2 regions of the Rothia sp. HMSC061D12 genome follow, and region 1 is predicted to be linked to the other one. Evidence: predicted binding sites of a transcription regulator. Region 1 holds the regulator's gene; the other holds the start of a gene.
What was found. Region 1 encodes LexA, which represses DNA repair genes until DNA is damaged. Its sites were predicted from a motif close to TCGAACANNTGTTCGA; they were not measured.
Positions count from the first base shown of each region.

Region 2: ruvA (Holliday junction branch migration protein RuvA) is a predicted target of LexA. The motif match lies at 3,703-3,718, and genes of this name have one in related genera.

Region 1 is NZ_KV830307.1:19,142-26,788, reverse strand. It holds gene hflX (GTPase HflX) at 1-796, shown strand, start outside; gene HMPREF2682_RS06820 (ATP-dependent DNA helicase) at 802-2,874, shown strand; gene lexA (transcriptional repressor LexA) at 3,107-3,781, opposite strand; gene HMPREF2682_RS09295 (LysM peptidoglycan-binding domain-containing protein) at 4,621-5,274, shown strand; gene HMPREF2682_RS06805 (type 1 glutamine amidotransferase family protein) at 5,394-6,152, shown strand; gene HMPREF2682_RS06800 (HisA/HisF-related TIM barrel protein) at 6,152-6,934, shown strand; gene HMPREF2682_RS06795 (DUF1844 domain-containing protein) at 7,183-7,605, opposite strand.
Region 2 is NZ_KV830305.1:555,302-562,948, reverse strand. It holds gene HMPREF2682_RS02170 (Mur ligase family protein) at 1-996, shown strand, start outside; gene HMPREF2682_RS02165 (type 1 glutamine amidotransferase) at 996-1,763, shown strand; gene HMPREF2682_RS02160 (YebC/PmpR family DNA-binding transcriptional regulator) at 1,899-2,657, shown strand; gene ruvC (crossover junction endodeoxyribonuclease RuvC) at 2,970-3,626, shown strand; gene ruvA (Holliday junction branch migration protein RuvA) at 3,869-4,489, shown strand; gene ruvB (Holliday junction branch migration DNA helicase RuvB) at 4,661-5,647, shown strand; gene yajC (preprotein translocase subunit YajC) at 5,985-6,356, shown strand; gene secD (protein translocase subunit SecD) at 6,456-7,647, shown strand, end outside.

The DNA of each region.
Region 1 (7,647 bases):
GCGCCTGAACCGTCGCCGTAACCGCGTGCCTTCGGTGGCTATCGCCGGGTACACGAACGCGGGTAAGTCCTCCCTGCTGAACCGTCTGACCGATGCCGGCGTGCTTGTGGAGAACGCCCTGTTTGCGACCCTGGACCCGACCGTCCGTAAGGCGCAGACCCCCGACGGCATCGGCTACACCCTCTCTGACACGGTGGGTTTCGTGCGTTCGCTGCCGACCCAGCTGGTGGAGGCGTTCCGCTCCACCCTGGAAGAGGTCGCTGACGCTGACGTCATCCTGCACGTGGTGGATGCTTCGCACCCGGACCCGGAGGGGCAGATTCGTGCCGTCCGCGAGGTCATCGCGGAGGTTGACGCCCGCCATATCCCCGAGATCATTGTGCTGAATAAGGCGGACGCTGCTGACCCGTTCGTGCTGGAGCGTATGCGCCAGCGCGAGCCGGAGCACGTGATCGTTTCGGCGCGTACCGGTGAGGGCATTGAGGAGCTGAAGCAGAAGATCGCGGACACCATTCCGCGCCCCTCCATTGAGGTGAAGCTGCTGATTCCGTATTCGCACGGTGAGATTATTTCGCGCCTGCACGAGTGGGACGCCGAAATTAAGAGCACCGATTTCGTATCGGACGGCACCTTCGTGGTGGCTCTGGTCCGTGAGGATGTCGCCTCCGAACTGTCCGAGTATGTGCTGGAGGGCGACCTGCTGGAGGTCCTGGAAGAGGAACTTGCGGAGGCACACGCCCTCACTGAGGCGACCGCATCTGACTCCGAGCAGCCCTCTACCTCCGAGGCTCTCTAGGGCGGATGAGCGTGACCGAGAGCATCAACGCGCCCAAAAACACCCCGGGAACTGTGCCCGGACCGGCAACCGACGGCACCCGATTCACCGGGCAGGAGCTTGAGACCCTGCCCGGTGCGAAGGATGCCCTGACCCTGCTGGATGAGGCGGTTGCCGCCACTGGCGGTCAGAATCGTGCCGGTCAGCGCACCATGGTGGCGCATGTGGCGCAGGCTCTTGAACTGCAGCGTCACCTGCTGGTCCAGGCGGGTACCGGTACCGGTAAGTCCCTGGGCTACCTGGTGCCTGCCCTGGCGCGGGTGGGGGAGTCGGACCAGCCGATTGTGGTTGCGACGGCGACTCTTGCCCTGCAGGCGCAGATCGTGAACCGCGATATTCCGCGTCTTCTACAAGCGCTGGAGCCACGCCCGGAGTCGCAGGCGCAGGTGGCTCTGCTCAAGGGCCGCAATAACTACCTCTGCCTGCATAAGCTGGAGGGCGGCTACCCGGAAGACGAGCCGGATGCTCTCTTTGACATGCCTTCTTCGACCTCCCGCGTGGGTGAGGAAGTGGTGCGCCTGCGCGAGTGGGCCGACCGCACGGAGACCGGCGACCGTGACGAGCTGAAGCCCGGCGTTTCTGACCGCGCCTGGGCTCAGGTATCGGTGAGCGCCGCCGAGTGTCTGGGCCGCCGCTGCCCGCTGGTGGAAGAGTGCTTTAGCGAGATGGCGCGTGGCCGTGCCGCTGAGGCTGACATTGTCATTACGAACCACGCCCTGCTGGCGATTAACGCTTTCGAGGGCATGAAGGTTCTGCCCGAACATGAGACGGTCATTATTGATGAGGCTCATGAGCTGGTGGACCGTGTGACCGGTGCCGTGTCTGGTTCTTTGACGGTTGCGATGGTTCGCCGTGCGGCGCGTAGCGTGAAGAAGCATTCGAAGGCTGATTCCGGTGCCCTGGAAATGGCTGCCGGCACCCTGGAGACCGCGTTCGAGGGTCTTGCCGAGGGCCTGCTGAAAGGCCTGGACGGTCGCCTTTTGACCGCTATTTCTGCGGTCAACGATGCCGCCCGCACCGCCCTGTCCGATACCAAACCGGACGGTCAGGACGTTGACGCCGGCCTGCAGATGGCGCGCTCGCGTGTCTCTGAGGTACACGACATGAGTAGCCGCATTCTGGAGGCTTCGGGCGAGCAGGACGTTCTGTGGATTTCTCGTCAGGGTGGTTGGGAGAACGGCCGCTACGTGGCTGCTTCCGATACCGACCCGGCGACCCTGAACATCGCCCCCTTGAGCGTCGGTTTGCAGCTACGTGACGGTCTGTTCGCTGACCGCACCGTGATTCTGACGAGTGCGACCCTGACGGTGGGTGACTCTTTTGACGTTGCCGCCGGTGCCCTGGGACTGCAGGGCGAGGGCGCGCCGCGCTGGACGAGCATCGACGTGGGTTCGCCTTTCGACTACCGCAAGCAGGGCATCATGTACGTTGCCGGGGATTTGAAGCCTCCGGGATTCGGTGTGCACGAGGGCCAGCTGGAGCGTCTGCGTGAGCTGTGCGAGGCGTCGGAGGGCGGTGCCCTGGGCCTGTTCTCCTCGAAGCGCGCCGCCGAGCGTGCCGCCGAATACATGCGTGAGCACAGCGACCTGAACATTCTTCTGCAGGGTGAGTCTTCGCTCAAGGCCCTGGTGGAGGAGTTCAGCGAGGACGTTGACTCATGCCTGTTCGGAACGATGAGCCTGTGGCAGGGCGTGGACGTTCCCGGTGACTCTTGCCGCCTGGTGGTGATGGACCGCATTCCGTTCCCCCGCCCGGATGACCCGATTGCGCAGGCTCGTACGGAGGCGGTGAACCGTCATCGCGGTAACGGCTTTATGGCGGTTTCTGCTCACCACGCGGCGATTCGTATGGCGCAGGGCGCGGGTCGCCTGATCCGTTCGGTGTCTGACCGCGGCGTGGTGGCTGTGCTGGATTCGCGTGTGGCGACTAAACGCTACGGCGGTTTCTTGATGAAGGCGATGCCGCCGATGTGGTCAACGCAGAATAAGGCCGCGGTGACCGGCGCGCTGGCTCGTCTTTCGGCGAGTATTGAGCGTTAGCTCGGGCGGGATCCAGTCCTGGCAGCGCCGCACCTTCCGCTTTGGAAATATAAAAATCACCCCGGTGATACGTGAACATTCACGTAGCACCGGGGTGATTTCTATAGAGAGCTAAAAGCCTCGTAGCTATGTCTTTTAGAGGCTGTGTTGTTTAAAACAGCTTCTTTGAGATGCTGTGGCTGTTTAGAGCCCGCGTCTTTCAGAGACTGCATCTTCTAGAGGCTGTGGTTTTCTAGAGACTACGCAGCACGGAGACGACCTTACCCATGACGGTTGCGCGGTCGCCCATAATCGGCTCGTAGTTGGAGTTGCGCGGCATGAGCCAGGTATGGCCGTCGACCTGACGGAACACCTTCACGGTTGCCTCGTCGTCAAGTAGCGCAGCAACAATATCGCCGTTGTCTGCGGTGTGCTGCTCGCGGACAACCACCCAGTCGCCGTCGCAGATTGCGGCGTCAATCATGGAATCACCCTTGACCTTGAGCATGAACAGCTTGCCGCTACCGACCAGCTGGCGGGGCAGAGCGAGCACATCCTCCACGGACTGCTCGGCAGTGATGGGGCCGCCCGCTGCAATTCGTCCAACCAGGGGAACGGGTACGAGGTCCTCATCGCCGACTTCGAAGTTCGGCAGCTCGGGCAGGGAAGAGGAAGCGCTACCGTGGATGCCGATGCCGTTCTCATCCAGCACCTCAATGGCACGGGGGAGCTTGGGGTCGCGGCGAATGTAGCCCATGGTCTCGAGGCGACCGAGCTGGTGAGTGACCGAGGACAGGGACGCAAGACCCACCATGTCACCAATCTGGCGCATGGACGGCGGGTAACCCTTCTGTTCAATCTCGGTGCGGATCGCGTCAAGAATCTTCTGCTGGCGCGCGGTCAGCGCCGGACGGGGTGCTGTTGCCATTTCTTTTCCTTCGGTCTGTGCCCCGAATTCTGTACTCCGGTCTCTGCAGTCTGTTTGAGACACAGTCCGGTCGGGGCACGGATGGGTGCTTCACACGTTTTCTGGTGAAGTCCTAAAAATTTTTTGGTTCTGCCGAAATGGGTCTTATCTCGTCAGGGGGTGGAGGAATTCTATCCGTGCCGGAGCGATACCGGAGCGATACGCAGGCAACGAGTATGCGCCTCCGCCCTATAAAACTCAGTCAGCAGCACCTGCATTCGATACAGAATCAAACCGTAACGGGTACAGAAACCTGCTGTGAGTAGGACTCATCAGGAGCGTGTGGAACGTCTCTTGACACCAGTGTAGAACACTACACCGAAAAACTCAAACAAATATTCTAGATTTTTTCTTCGAAACTCGAAGAAATTTTTAGTACATCTCTGCTAGACTTTAGAACAAGAGTTCGTATATACTCTTGAATCTCTCCTGAAATTCAGGATTTACGGGTGGATGTTCGAAGAATATTCGAAGATTCGACCCGGAGTCTTCCAGGAGAGGAGAGTGAATGAGTGTTCGAATGTATTCGAATCCTCTGCCTCTCTCTTCGCATGATCTACCCCGGATGCTCTAGCGAGCATCTGGCGAAGAGAGAGCGCAGGGGATGGGGTGCTGGGGCGACCCAGCGCAGCCCGGTGCACCCGACGCTCTGACCTAACTAGAGAATAGCTACCCAATAGTTATCGCCTAACAATCACCACTCCATAGTTATCACTCAACTAGGACCTCCGAGCGGGTATCGCTCGGCATTGCTAGACCCGCGGGGTAACCCCGGGGCGAGCTGAGAGAAAGGAACCACAATGACTACTGCAGCACCTATTGCTTCTCGTGGCACTTCTGCACACCTTCCGGCAGGTTTGGTGGTACTTCACCCCGCCCGCACTGCGTCCGCCAGCACCGTGTCCGCCCGCACTATGCAGGGGCGTTCTCATGTGCCTGCGTCTTCGCCGTCTGTTCGCTCCTCTCGTGCGGCTCATGCACCCCGTCCTGCGCAGACGGCTCAGCCTGCCCACGCTCCCGCCGTTTCTACCCCCGCTGTTTCTGCCCCTGCTGTTTCTACTCAGGCATCTTCTGCGGCTCAGGCACCTGGCGCGAAGAGTGTTCTTCTGGCTAAGGGTGGCGAGCTTCTGCGCGCGGTTCCCTCTTCTATTCGTTGTCTTGGCACTGTGCGCGGTTTCCTGAAGGGTCTGCCTCTGCTGACCTTGGCGGCGCTGATTGTGCTCGGTGCTATTAGCTTCTTTGGCCCGGCGGCTTCGGCTTCCGTGGAGAACGCTTCGGTGACTCGAACCGTCGTTGTGGTGAAGCACGGCGAGACCCTGTGGGATATTGCTCAGGCGGTGGATCCGCAAGGTGACACCCGTGATACTGTGGTTCGTATTATGGAGTTGAATTCGTTGACCAGTACCTCTGTTGATGCCGGTCAGCGTCTGGAAATTCCTCAGACTCAGCGCTAAGCATGGACCCGCGTGTGGTTGGCTTCTGCATGAGGTTGATGTCTTGACTCCGAATCTTCTATCTCTCAAGCTAGAGCGCTTGAGTCGAATTCTTGAGCCTACGAAATAGGAGCGCACCGATGCCTGTTCCCGTTGAATCCACACCCGTCGAAACTGAAACCGCGCAGACCGCTCGTCCGGTGGTTGCCGTTTTGGGCGAGCCCGGAACTCGTGGCGCCCTGGTGAAGCTTCTTCAGGATGCGGGGGCGGACGTTATCGTCACTACCGTGCCTGATCAGCTGCGTGAGGCTGACGGTATGGTGGTTACCGGCGGTGCGAGCTCTCTTGAGGCATATGAAGATCTGAAAGCTAAGGACGCTGAGCGCGTGATTGGCCGCCGTGTTGCCGGCGGTCGTCCGGTGCTGGTTGCCGGTGCGGCACTGAGCTGCCTCTTTGACTCTATTACGGTGGAGCATCCGCAGATGGGGCAGGTTCAGGTGCAGGGCATGGGGGAGTGGCCCGGTGAGAGCGTGGAGCTTTCTACCCGCGACCTGGCGCCCGGTGTTTCTGCCCTGCGTTCTTCCTCCGATAGTACGCTGCTCAAGGATCTTGAGGGCGAGGCTCACTTCAAATCTGAGCACGGCGTTTTTGAGTGGGCTTTTGATCAGAGCATTGAATATATTGCCCCTCCCGCGGTGACTTGGACTGTCACCGAGCCCGCCTATATCGCGGCGGTTGAGAACGGTCCGCTGACGGCGGTGCAGTTCTGCCCGGTAGGTTCTGGCGAGCTGGGGGCGGAGTTTATGCGCCGCTGGGTTGCGTCCCTGGCGGTGACCGGTCGCCTGTCTTCTGAGTCTCTGTCTTCTGGCGACTCCGCTACTGCTGCGGGAGGTAACTAATGTCTGCACCCGTTCTTGAACTTCTGCCCGCTGTTGATATTTCTGAAGGCTATGCGGTGCGCCCGGTGGGTGGCACCCTGTCCGGTGGTGAGCAGCGCCTCGACCCTGTTGAAGCGGCTCTGACTTGGGTGAAGTCTGGTGCTCGCTGGATTCACCTGGTTGACCTTGATTTGGCGTTTGGTCGCGGCACGAATACTGAGGTTCTGGCTGAGGTGGTTGCCGCCGTCCGTGCAGAGAGCGCCCGGAGCTCTGCCCCGGTTCGTATTCAGGTTAGTGGCGGCGTGCGTAATGCTGAGAGCCTGGAGCGCGCCCTGAGCCTGAGTCCGGATCGCGTGAACGTGACCAGTGCGGCTCTGGCGGATTCTTCCTGGCTTGAAAGCACTCTGGCTCGTTACGCTGATTCTGATCTTCTGGCTCTTGGTCTCGATGCCCGCTATAACCCTGAGCGGGGCTGGGTGACGGTGGCTCGCGGTACCGACTGGTCGGGCCCTGACCTGGCGGAGGCGCTGGCGTGGCTGGAGAGCGCGGGCGTGCGCCGCTATATCGTTACGGATGTGAGCAAGGACGGTTCCCTGGCGGGTCCCGGTGCGGAGCTGCTGGATGAGGTGCTGGCTCAGGCTGCCTGCCGGGTGGTGGCGTCCGGTGGTGTGGCGTCGCTGGCTGATCTTGAGAAGCTGCGTTCCATGGTGCCTTATGGTTTGGAGGGCGTGGTGCTGGGTAAGGCGCTGTATGTGGGTAACTTTAGTTTTGAGCAGGCTCTTGAGGCTGCTGGTTCCCGCTAAAGCTACCGTTCTTGATACATTGGGTGCCCGCTAAAGCTACCGGTTCGCGCTAGCCCGCTTATCTAGTCCGCGTAGTTTTCTTATCCGCACAGGCTCGCACAAGCTTTATATGTGACGAAGCCCCGTCTTCCTCAGTACGAGGGAGGCGGGGCTTCGTGATGACATAAACCAGGTTGCGGCTTAGTGGACCAGCTGGTTTAGCGTACGTCCTGGTTTACTGCACGTGTTGGTTTAGCACACGTGCTGGTTTAGTACACCGGGCCGGTGAGCTTTTCGCCGGGGCCCTTGCCGGGTTCGTCCGGGAAGGGAGATGCTTCGCGGAATGCGAGTTGCAGGGTGCGCAGGCCGTCGCGCAGGGGTGCTGCGTGCTGGGAGCCGATTTCGGGCGCTGCGGCGGTGACGAGGCCTGCCAGTGCGGTGATGAGCTTGCGTGCTTCGTCGAGGTCCTTGAGGTCGTCGGCGTTTTCGTCTGCTGCCAGGCCGCACTTGACGGCTGCGGCGCTCATCATGTGGATGGCTGCGGAGCTGATGATTTCGATGGCGGGTACGTCTGCGATGTCGCGCAGCTGTTCGTTGACGGCTTCGACCTGCTCTTCGGTGAGTTCGGTGTGGCCGTGTACGGGGGTTTCTTCTTCCGCGGTGAAGCGGAAACTCGTGTTTTCAGTGCTCATAGTCCTAGAATCTCATATTTCGTTTGTTTCGGTAAATGCGTC
Region 2 (7,647 bases), on a different contig from region 1:
CTGCTGGGCGAGATGACTCTCGGCGGCAAGCTTGACGCTGATATTGCTGTGCTTGAGCTGGACGAGGCGCACGCCGTGCACTTCGTCAAGGCTGTCAAGCCTGACTACGCTCTGCTACTGAACGTTCTGCGTGACCAGCTGGACCGTTTCGGTGAGATTGACACGACCCGCCGCATGCTGGCGACCGTGGCCGCCGCAACCACCAACACCGTGGTGCTCAACCGCGAGGACCCGCGCATCCGCTCCCTGGCTGAGAATGTGCAGCCGGGCGTGACCGTTAAGTACTACGGTCTGGATGAGTCCCTGCGCTCGTACTTCCCTTCGGATGATGAGATGCGCGGCGGCACCGTCGCGAAGGCGACCCTGCCCGATGCAGACGTCACCCTGACCGCGTTCTCCGGCACTTCCGCTACGTTCGACCTGGCGGGTGCGGAGCGAGTCGGCGAAATCAACCTGTACGGCATTTACAACATCTTCAACGCGGCTGGCGCTATGGCGCTGACCCGCGCCGTTATGGGCGAGAAGCTCGATGAAGATAAGCTCATTGCGGAGTTGGCGAAGATTACTCCCGCCTTCGGCCGCGGTGAGACCCTGAACGTGAACGGCCGCCCGCTGCAGCTGCTGCTGGTGAAGAACCCGAGCGGTTTCCGCCTGTCCCTGGCGAGCGCGAACGCTGACGACTACGCCACCATGATTACGATTAACGACCAGTACGCTGACGGTCGCGACGTGTCCTGGCTGTGGGATGTTGACTTCGACAGCCTGCGCGGCACCGGCGTGCAGATGGTCTCGGGCGTGCGCGCCTGGGATATGGCGCTGCGTCTGGAGCATGACGGCGTGAAGGTCGGCGAGGTCAACGAGAACCTCGCCGAGGCGCTCAAGCAGTTCATTGCCTCCAGCGGTAACGCGCCCATGCGTATTTTCTGCACCTACACCGCAATGCTGGCTCTGCGTGAAGAGCTCGCGAAGATTACTGACGTTGAGAGGGTCTCCTAATGACGGCAACTCACACTTTTGAGGGCACCCCCGCGGCAGGCCCGAATAACGGTAAGACTCTGCGCATCCTGCAGCTGTACCCGCTCGACATGAACATTTACGGCGACTGGGGCAACACCCTGGCGTTGGCTCGTCGCGCGCAGGCGCACGGTTTTGACGTGCAGATTCTGGACCACAACCCCGGTCATCCCTTCCCGCAGGATGTTGACATTATTCTGGGCGGCGGCGGCCAGGACTCCGGTCAGTCCGTCATTCAGGACGACCTGCACGCGAACGGTGACACCCTGCGCTCGCTGGCTGAGGCTGGCGTGCCGATGCTCGTCATCTGTGGCCTGTACCAGCTGTTCGGCAAGGAATTCCGCACCCGTGAGGGTGAGGTGCTGAAGGGTATCGGCATTTTTGATGCGCACACGGTCGGCGGCGATGACCGCCTGATCGGCAACATTGTTGAGGAGTCTGAGGAGTTCGGCACCGTGATTGGTTTTGAGAACCACTCGGGTCTGACCTACCTGGGCGAGGGCTGCACCCCGCTGGCGACCGTCACCAAGGGCGAGGGCAACAACGTGACCGACGCGTACGAGGGTGCGCGCGTGCACAACGTGATTGGCACCTACCTGCACGGTTCACTGCTGCCGAAGAACCCGAAGATTTCGGACTACCTGATTGAGCAGGCGGCAAAGCGTAAGTTTGGCGAGTTCACGCCGAACACGATTGACGACTCGCTGGTGGAGAAGGCACGCGCTTCGGCTGCGTCTCGCCCCCGCTAGCACCCTATTCCGGGCGGTGGCGTGCACTTTTTGAGGTGGTGTGCGCCTCCGCTACGGTATAGTTATGTGAGTACAGTACGGTGCGTGGGACGTTTCGCCGTGCCCGCACGGAGGTTTTGACTAAGGGAGATACGAATGTCCGGTCACTCTAAATGGGCGACTACTAAGCACAAGAAGGCTGCTATCGACGCTAAGCGCGCGAAGGCTTTCGCGAAGTTCATTAAGGCAATTGAAGTTGCAGCACGCATGGGCGGCGCTGATATTGCTGGTAACCCCGCTCTTGACCTGGCTGTGTCGAAGGCGAAGAAGAACTCCGTTCCTAACGACAACATTGACCGCGCAATCAAGCGTGGCGCTGGCCTAACCGGTGAGACCATTGACTACACCGAAATCATGTACGAAGCACGCGGCCCGCAGGGTACCGCTCTGTACATTGAGTGTCTGACCGATAACCGTAACCGTGCAGCGTCTGAGGTTCGCCTGGCTGTGACCCGTAACGGCGGCACCATGGCTGACCAGGGTTCGGTTGCGTTCCTGTTCGAGCGTAAGGGCGTTGCTGAGGTCACCAAGACTGACGGCCTGACCGAGGACGACGTTCTGATGGCTGTTCTGGATGCAGGTGCTGAAGAGGTTCTGGACGAGGGCGATATCTTCACCGTTGTTTCCGCAGCGACCGACCTGCCCGAGATCCGTAAGGCACTGGACGAGGCTGGCCTGGAGTACAACAACGACGACCCGGTCTTCCGCCCGACCATGCAGGTTGACCTGGACGCTGAGGGTGCTAAGAAGTTCATGAAGCTGGCAGACGCTATTGAAGAGCTCGACGACGTTCAGAACGTCTACTCGAACGCTAACGTTTCTGCTGAGGTCATGGCAGAGCTGGAAGCTGAGTAATCACAGCTGAGTAATCACTCAGGTTCTGATATCTGATGCTTGAAGAAGCCGCTCCTTTAACCGAGCCGCCGTAGGGTGGCTGGTTGGGGGAGTGGCTTCTTAGCGTCTGGGGCTTTTTTGGGGATGTGCTGGGTACTTTTCGCGGGGCGCACGGTGACTGTTCTCGTGGTGATTGTTTACGCGGTGACCGTGTTCGTGGCACGCCCCGGTACCGGGTGCTAGGATTCTGAAGGGCTAGAATCTAGAGATTCTATAGGGAGTTTGTCGAAAGGGGAGATGATGGCTGCCGCTCAACCTGCCGCACGCGATAGCATGCGTGAAAACCGTACTGCCGCTGCCGTGGAGCGTGTGCCGGGTGCAACCCGCATCATGGGTGTTGACCCCGGTCTGACCCGCTGCGGCTTCTCCATGCTCGATATGACCGCCGACCGTAAGGCGCACTTCGTGAACGTGGGTGTTGCCGGCACGATCCCGGCGGAGTCCCTAGACCAGCGTATTCTCTGGATTTTCAACGCCGCCTCCCACTGGCTCGACACCTATAAGCCGGATGCCCTGGCGATTGAGCGTATCTTCGCTCAGGAGCAGGTGAACACGGTGATTGGTACGGCGCATGCTTCGGGCGCGGTGATTTCTGCGGCGGCGATGCGCGGCGTGCCAGTGTTCTTCCATACCCCCTCGGAGGTGAAGGCGGCGGTGACCGGTAGCGGCCGCGCCGATAAGGCGTCCGTGGGTCGTATGGTGACCCGTATTTTGGGTCTGGATTCCATGCCGAAGCCCGCCGATGCTGCCGATGCCCTGGCGATTGCGATCTGTCACGGCTGGCGTGGCGGCGGTATCGGTTCGGGTATCAACATGGCGGCCCAGACGCAGACTCACCAGGGTTCACGCCCGGCGCAGGCGCGCCGTGGCGGGTCGTTGACTCCGGCGCAGCGTGCCTGGATGGAGGCGGAGGCGCGCGCCCGCCGCTAGAGGTGCCGCCGCTAGAGGGGGCCTTCGTGGGCTTGTGTGCCGTCTCCTGTTGGCTCGCATGTATTCGCTAAGAAGTTCGAATATATGCTTGATTTCAGAAGAAATATTCTAATATACTTGTAATGTCTCCCCGTTGAACTGGGGGAGTGCGTTCTGAGTGCGTTCTGTGGGTGTCGGAGTTCCCGGTGCCCTCACACTGCCGCGAGCCTGATTCGGGGCGCGGTGTTGAAAGGTGGAGAGAAATGATTGCATCCCTGACCGGTCGTGTGGCTCAGGTGGGCCTTGATCATGCGGTGATTAACGTGAACGGTTTCGGCATGCTCGTGTACGCTACCGCGCGTACTCTCTCCAAGCTGCGCACCGGTGAGGAAGCTACCGTGCTGACCACCATGATTGTGCGTGAAGAATCGATGACTCTGTACGGTTTTTCGGAGCCTGCCGAGCGTGAAGTGTTCGATATGATGCTTTCGGTTTCCGGTATTGGTCCGCGTATTGCTCTGGCGGTGTTGAGTGTTCACACTGCCGCTGAGGTGGAGCGCGCCGTGGCGACCGGTGACGATAAGGCGTTCACGAAGGTTCCCGGTATTGGCCCGAAGGGTGCCCGCCGTATTGTGCTGGAGCTTGCCGGCAAGCTGATTCTCAGCGATGGCCAGACCGATGAGCTGCCGCTGAGCCAGGGCATTGTCTGGAAGCCGCAGGTGCTTGACGCTCTCACCTCTTTGGGCTGGAGCGAGAAGGACGCTTCCGCCGCTATTGACGCTTACGTGCAGCACAACCCTGCCGCAGAGACTGAGCCGGTGGGTGTGGCTCTGCGCGGTGTGCTCGCATCCTTGGGTACTCAGAACACGGTGGGCCGCCACTAAGCGGCGCGCCCTGTTCGACGTATCCCACTCAAACTTTTGTGAAAGAAGAATTCTATGAGCCAGAATCCCTATGAGCCGCAGCCCGCGGCGTCCCTGGTTTCCGGCGGGTATTTTCCCGGTCAGGTGCCCGGCACTCAGGCGTCTTCAGCTCCCGCCCAGCGCCTGGTGGCGATGGAAGAAGAGCCTGAAGAGAAGATGATTGAGGCGGCACTGCGCCCTAAGTCCCTGGATGACTTTGTGGGTCAGCGCCGTGTGCGTCAGCAGCTGTCCCTGGTGCTGGAGGCTTCGAAGATGCGTGGCCGTAGCGCCGACCATGTGCTGCTGTCGGGCCCTCCCGGTCTGGGTAAGACCACTCTCGCGATGATTATTGCGGCGGAGATGGAGGCGCCGCTGCGCATCACCTCGGGCCCGGCGATTCAGCATTCGGGTGATTTGGCGGCGATTCTGTCCTCGCTGACTCCCGGTGAGGTGCTGTTCCTGGATGAGATTCACCGCATGAGCCGCCCGGCTGAGGAAATGCTCTACATGGCGATGGAAGATTTCCGTGTGGACATTGTGGTCGGTAAGGGTGCGGGTGCGACCTCCATTCCGCTGGAGCTGCCGCAGTTCACTCTGGTGGGCGCGACGACCCGTGCGGGTCTGTTGCCCGGTCCTCTGCGTGACCGTTTTGGTTTTACCGGTCACCTGGAGTTCTACTCGGTGGAGGAACTGGAGCTGGTGCTTCGCCGTAGTGCGGGCCTGATGGATATGCAGATTACCTCCGAGGGTTTCACCGAGATTGCCGGTCGTTCCCGCGGTACGCCGCGTATTGCGAACCGTCTGCTGCGTCGTGTGCGTGACTGGGCGCTGGTGAACGGCGTGGACCGCATTAACGCGACCGATGCCGCAACCGCGCTGGACATGTACGAGGTGGATTCGCGCGGCCTGGACCGTCTGGACCGCGCCGTGTTGGAGGCGCTGATTCACAAGTTCGGCGGCGGCCCTGTGGGTCTGTCCACCCTCGCCATTGCGGTGGGTGAGGAGACTGAGACCGTGGAGACGGTTGCCGAGCCGTATCTGGTGCGTGAGGGCCTGATCGGTCGTACCCCGCGCGGTCGTGTGGCTCTGCCCGCGGCGTGGGAACACCTCGGCTTGGAGGCCCCAGAGATTCAGCTCTAGATCCGCATCAGCTTTAGCCCCGCACCAGCTGATAACACTGTAGTAGCCCGTGGGAGGTAGTAACCTCCCGCGGGCTACTCTGTGCCCCCCGGTAACTCTTCTGCAGACGCTGTCGGGTTCCATTGGGCTCTGCCGGGCTCTGCTGGTCTTTACCAGTGACATAAAATTACGCCGAGAGAGTCCAAAACTCAGGTTAACCTCACAAAAACGCTGGTTCGGGGCGCTAAAGCTCATCCTCTCGCGTAGGATGGATACGTACTGTATCTACGATTCCACACCTTCTGGTACGCTCAACCCTCGCGGTGAGCGGCACGGGTGCGGATGTGAAAGTGAGACCATGGATCTTAACTTCCTCATCAACGTCGTCATGACGATTGTCTTCTTTGGCGCAATTTTTTGGATTTTTACTTCCGCTAAGAAGAACCAGCAGAAGCAGTTGGAGGCGCTGCAGGCAATGCGACGTGCGCTCGTCCCCGGTGATCAGGTGATGACTGCTTCCGGCGTCTACGGCACCGTTGTCAGCACTGACTTTGAGAACAACAAGCTGCAGCTTCAGATTGCTGAGGGCGTTGTGATTACTGCGTCCATGAACGCGATCCTGAACCTTGTTGAGGAGGAAGCCCCCGCAGCGCCCCTGACCGAGGACGCGTACGAGGCTACCGCATCCGAAGCTCCCGCTTCCGATACCTCTTCTGATACTGCTAAGTAATTCAGCGCGTATGAGCCCGGCGCCCAGTGAGCGGCGTCGGGTTTTCGCGTTACGGAATCTGTAGAACACTCAATACTATTCACACGAAGAAGGAACATTATGGCTAAGCGTTCACCGCTTGCAGCCGCGCGAGGGGCGCTCCTCTCGATGGTCCTGCTCATGGTTGTTATGGCTGCCGGTATTTTCGGCACCACCTACGCGGGAGGTTCTTGGGCACCGAAGCTCGCCCTGGACCTTTCGGGTGGTACTCAGATGATTCTTTCTCCGAAGGTCAATGGCTCTTCGGATGAGAACGTCTCCCAGGAGCAGTTGAACCAGGCGGTTGAGATTATTCGTCAGCGCGTTGATGGTGCCGGCGTTTCGGAGGCGGAGGTTACCACCTCCTTCGGCTCGGGTAATAACGTGGTTGTTTCGGTTCCCGGAACGATTAGCGCTGAGACTCGTCAGCTGATTCAGGCGTCTGCAAATATGACGTTCCGCCCGGTGCTGCTTTCTGGTGCCGGTACTGCGGTGGCTGAGGATGCCCGCACTGCGGACGATAAGCTGCCCAAGCCGTCTGCGGAGCCGACTAATGGTTCGGACCGTAACTGGATTACTGCGGATCTGTACAAGCAGTACGAGGCGAAGGACTGCACCGCGGCACGCAATGAGGACGCCGATAGTGCGGACCCGACTAAGCCGATGGTGGCGTGCTCCACTGACGGTCAGGAGAAGTACATTCTGGGTCCTGTGGAGCTGAGCGGTAGCGATATTTCTACCGCAAGCCACTCGCAGGAGACGACCGGTCAGGGCGTGACTACGGGCCGTTGGGCTGTGAACATTCAGTTCAACGATGCTGCTCGTGAGAAGTTCCAGAACATTACTTCTCGCCTGAACGCGATTCGTGCGCAGAACGCAAATGATCCGCGTGCCCGCTTCGCGATTCTGCTGGACGGCAAGGTGCTGTCCTCCCCGGTGTCGCAGGCAGTGATTTCTGACGGTAAGCCGCAGATTACCGGTAACTTCACTGAGCAGGAGGCGAAGGCTCTCGCCGATCAGCTCAAGTACGGTGCCCTGCCGATTAGCTTCACGATCCAGTCGGAGCAGCAGATTTCTGCGACCCTGGGTTCGGAGCAGCTGCGTGTGGGTCTGCTGACTGGCCTGATTGGTCTGCTGCTGGTGTTTGTCTACTCGCTGTTCCAGTACCGTCTGCTGGGCTTTGTCACGATGATGTCGCTGGTTGTGGCTGGCATCATTTCGTATGAGGCGATTGCGCTGCTGGGTTGGGCGTTGAACTACCGCCTGTCCCTGG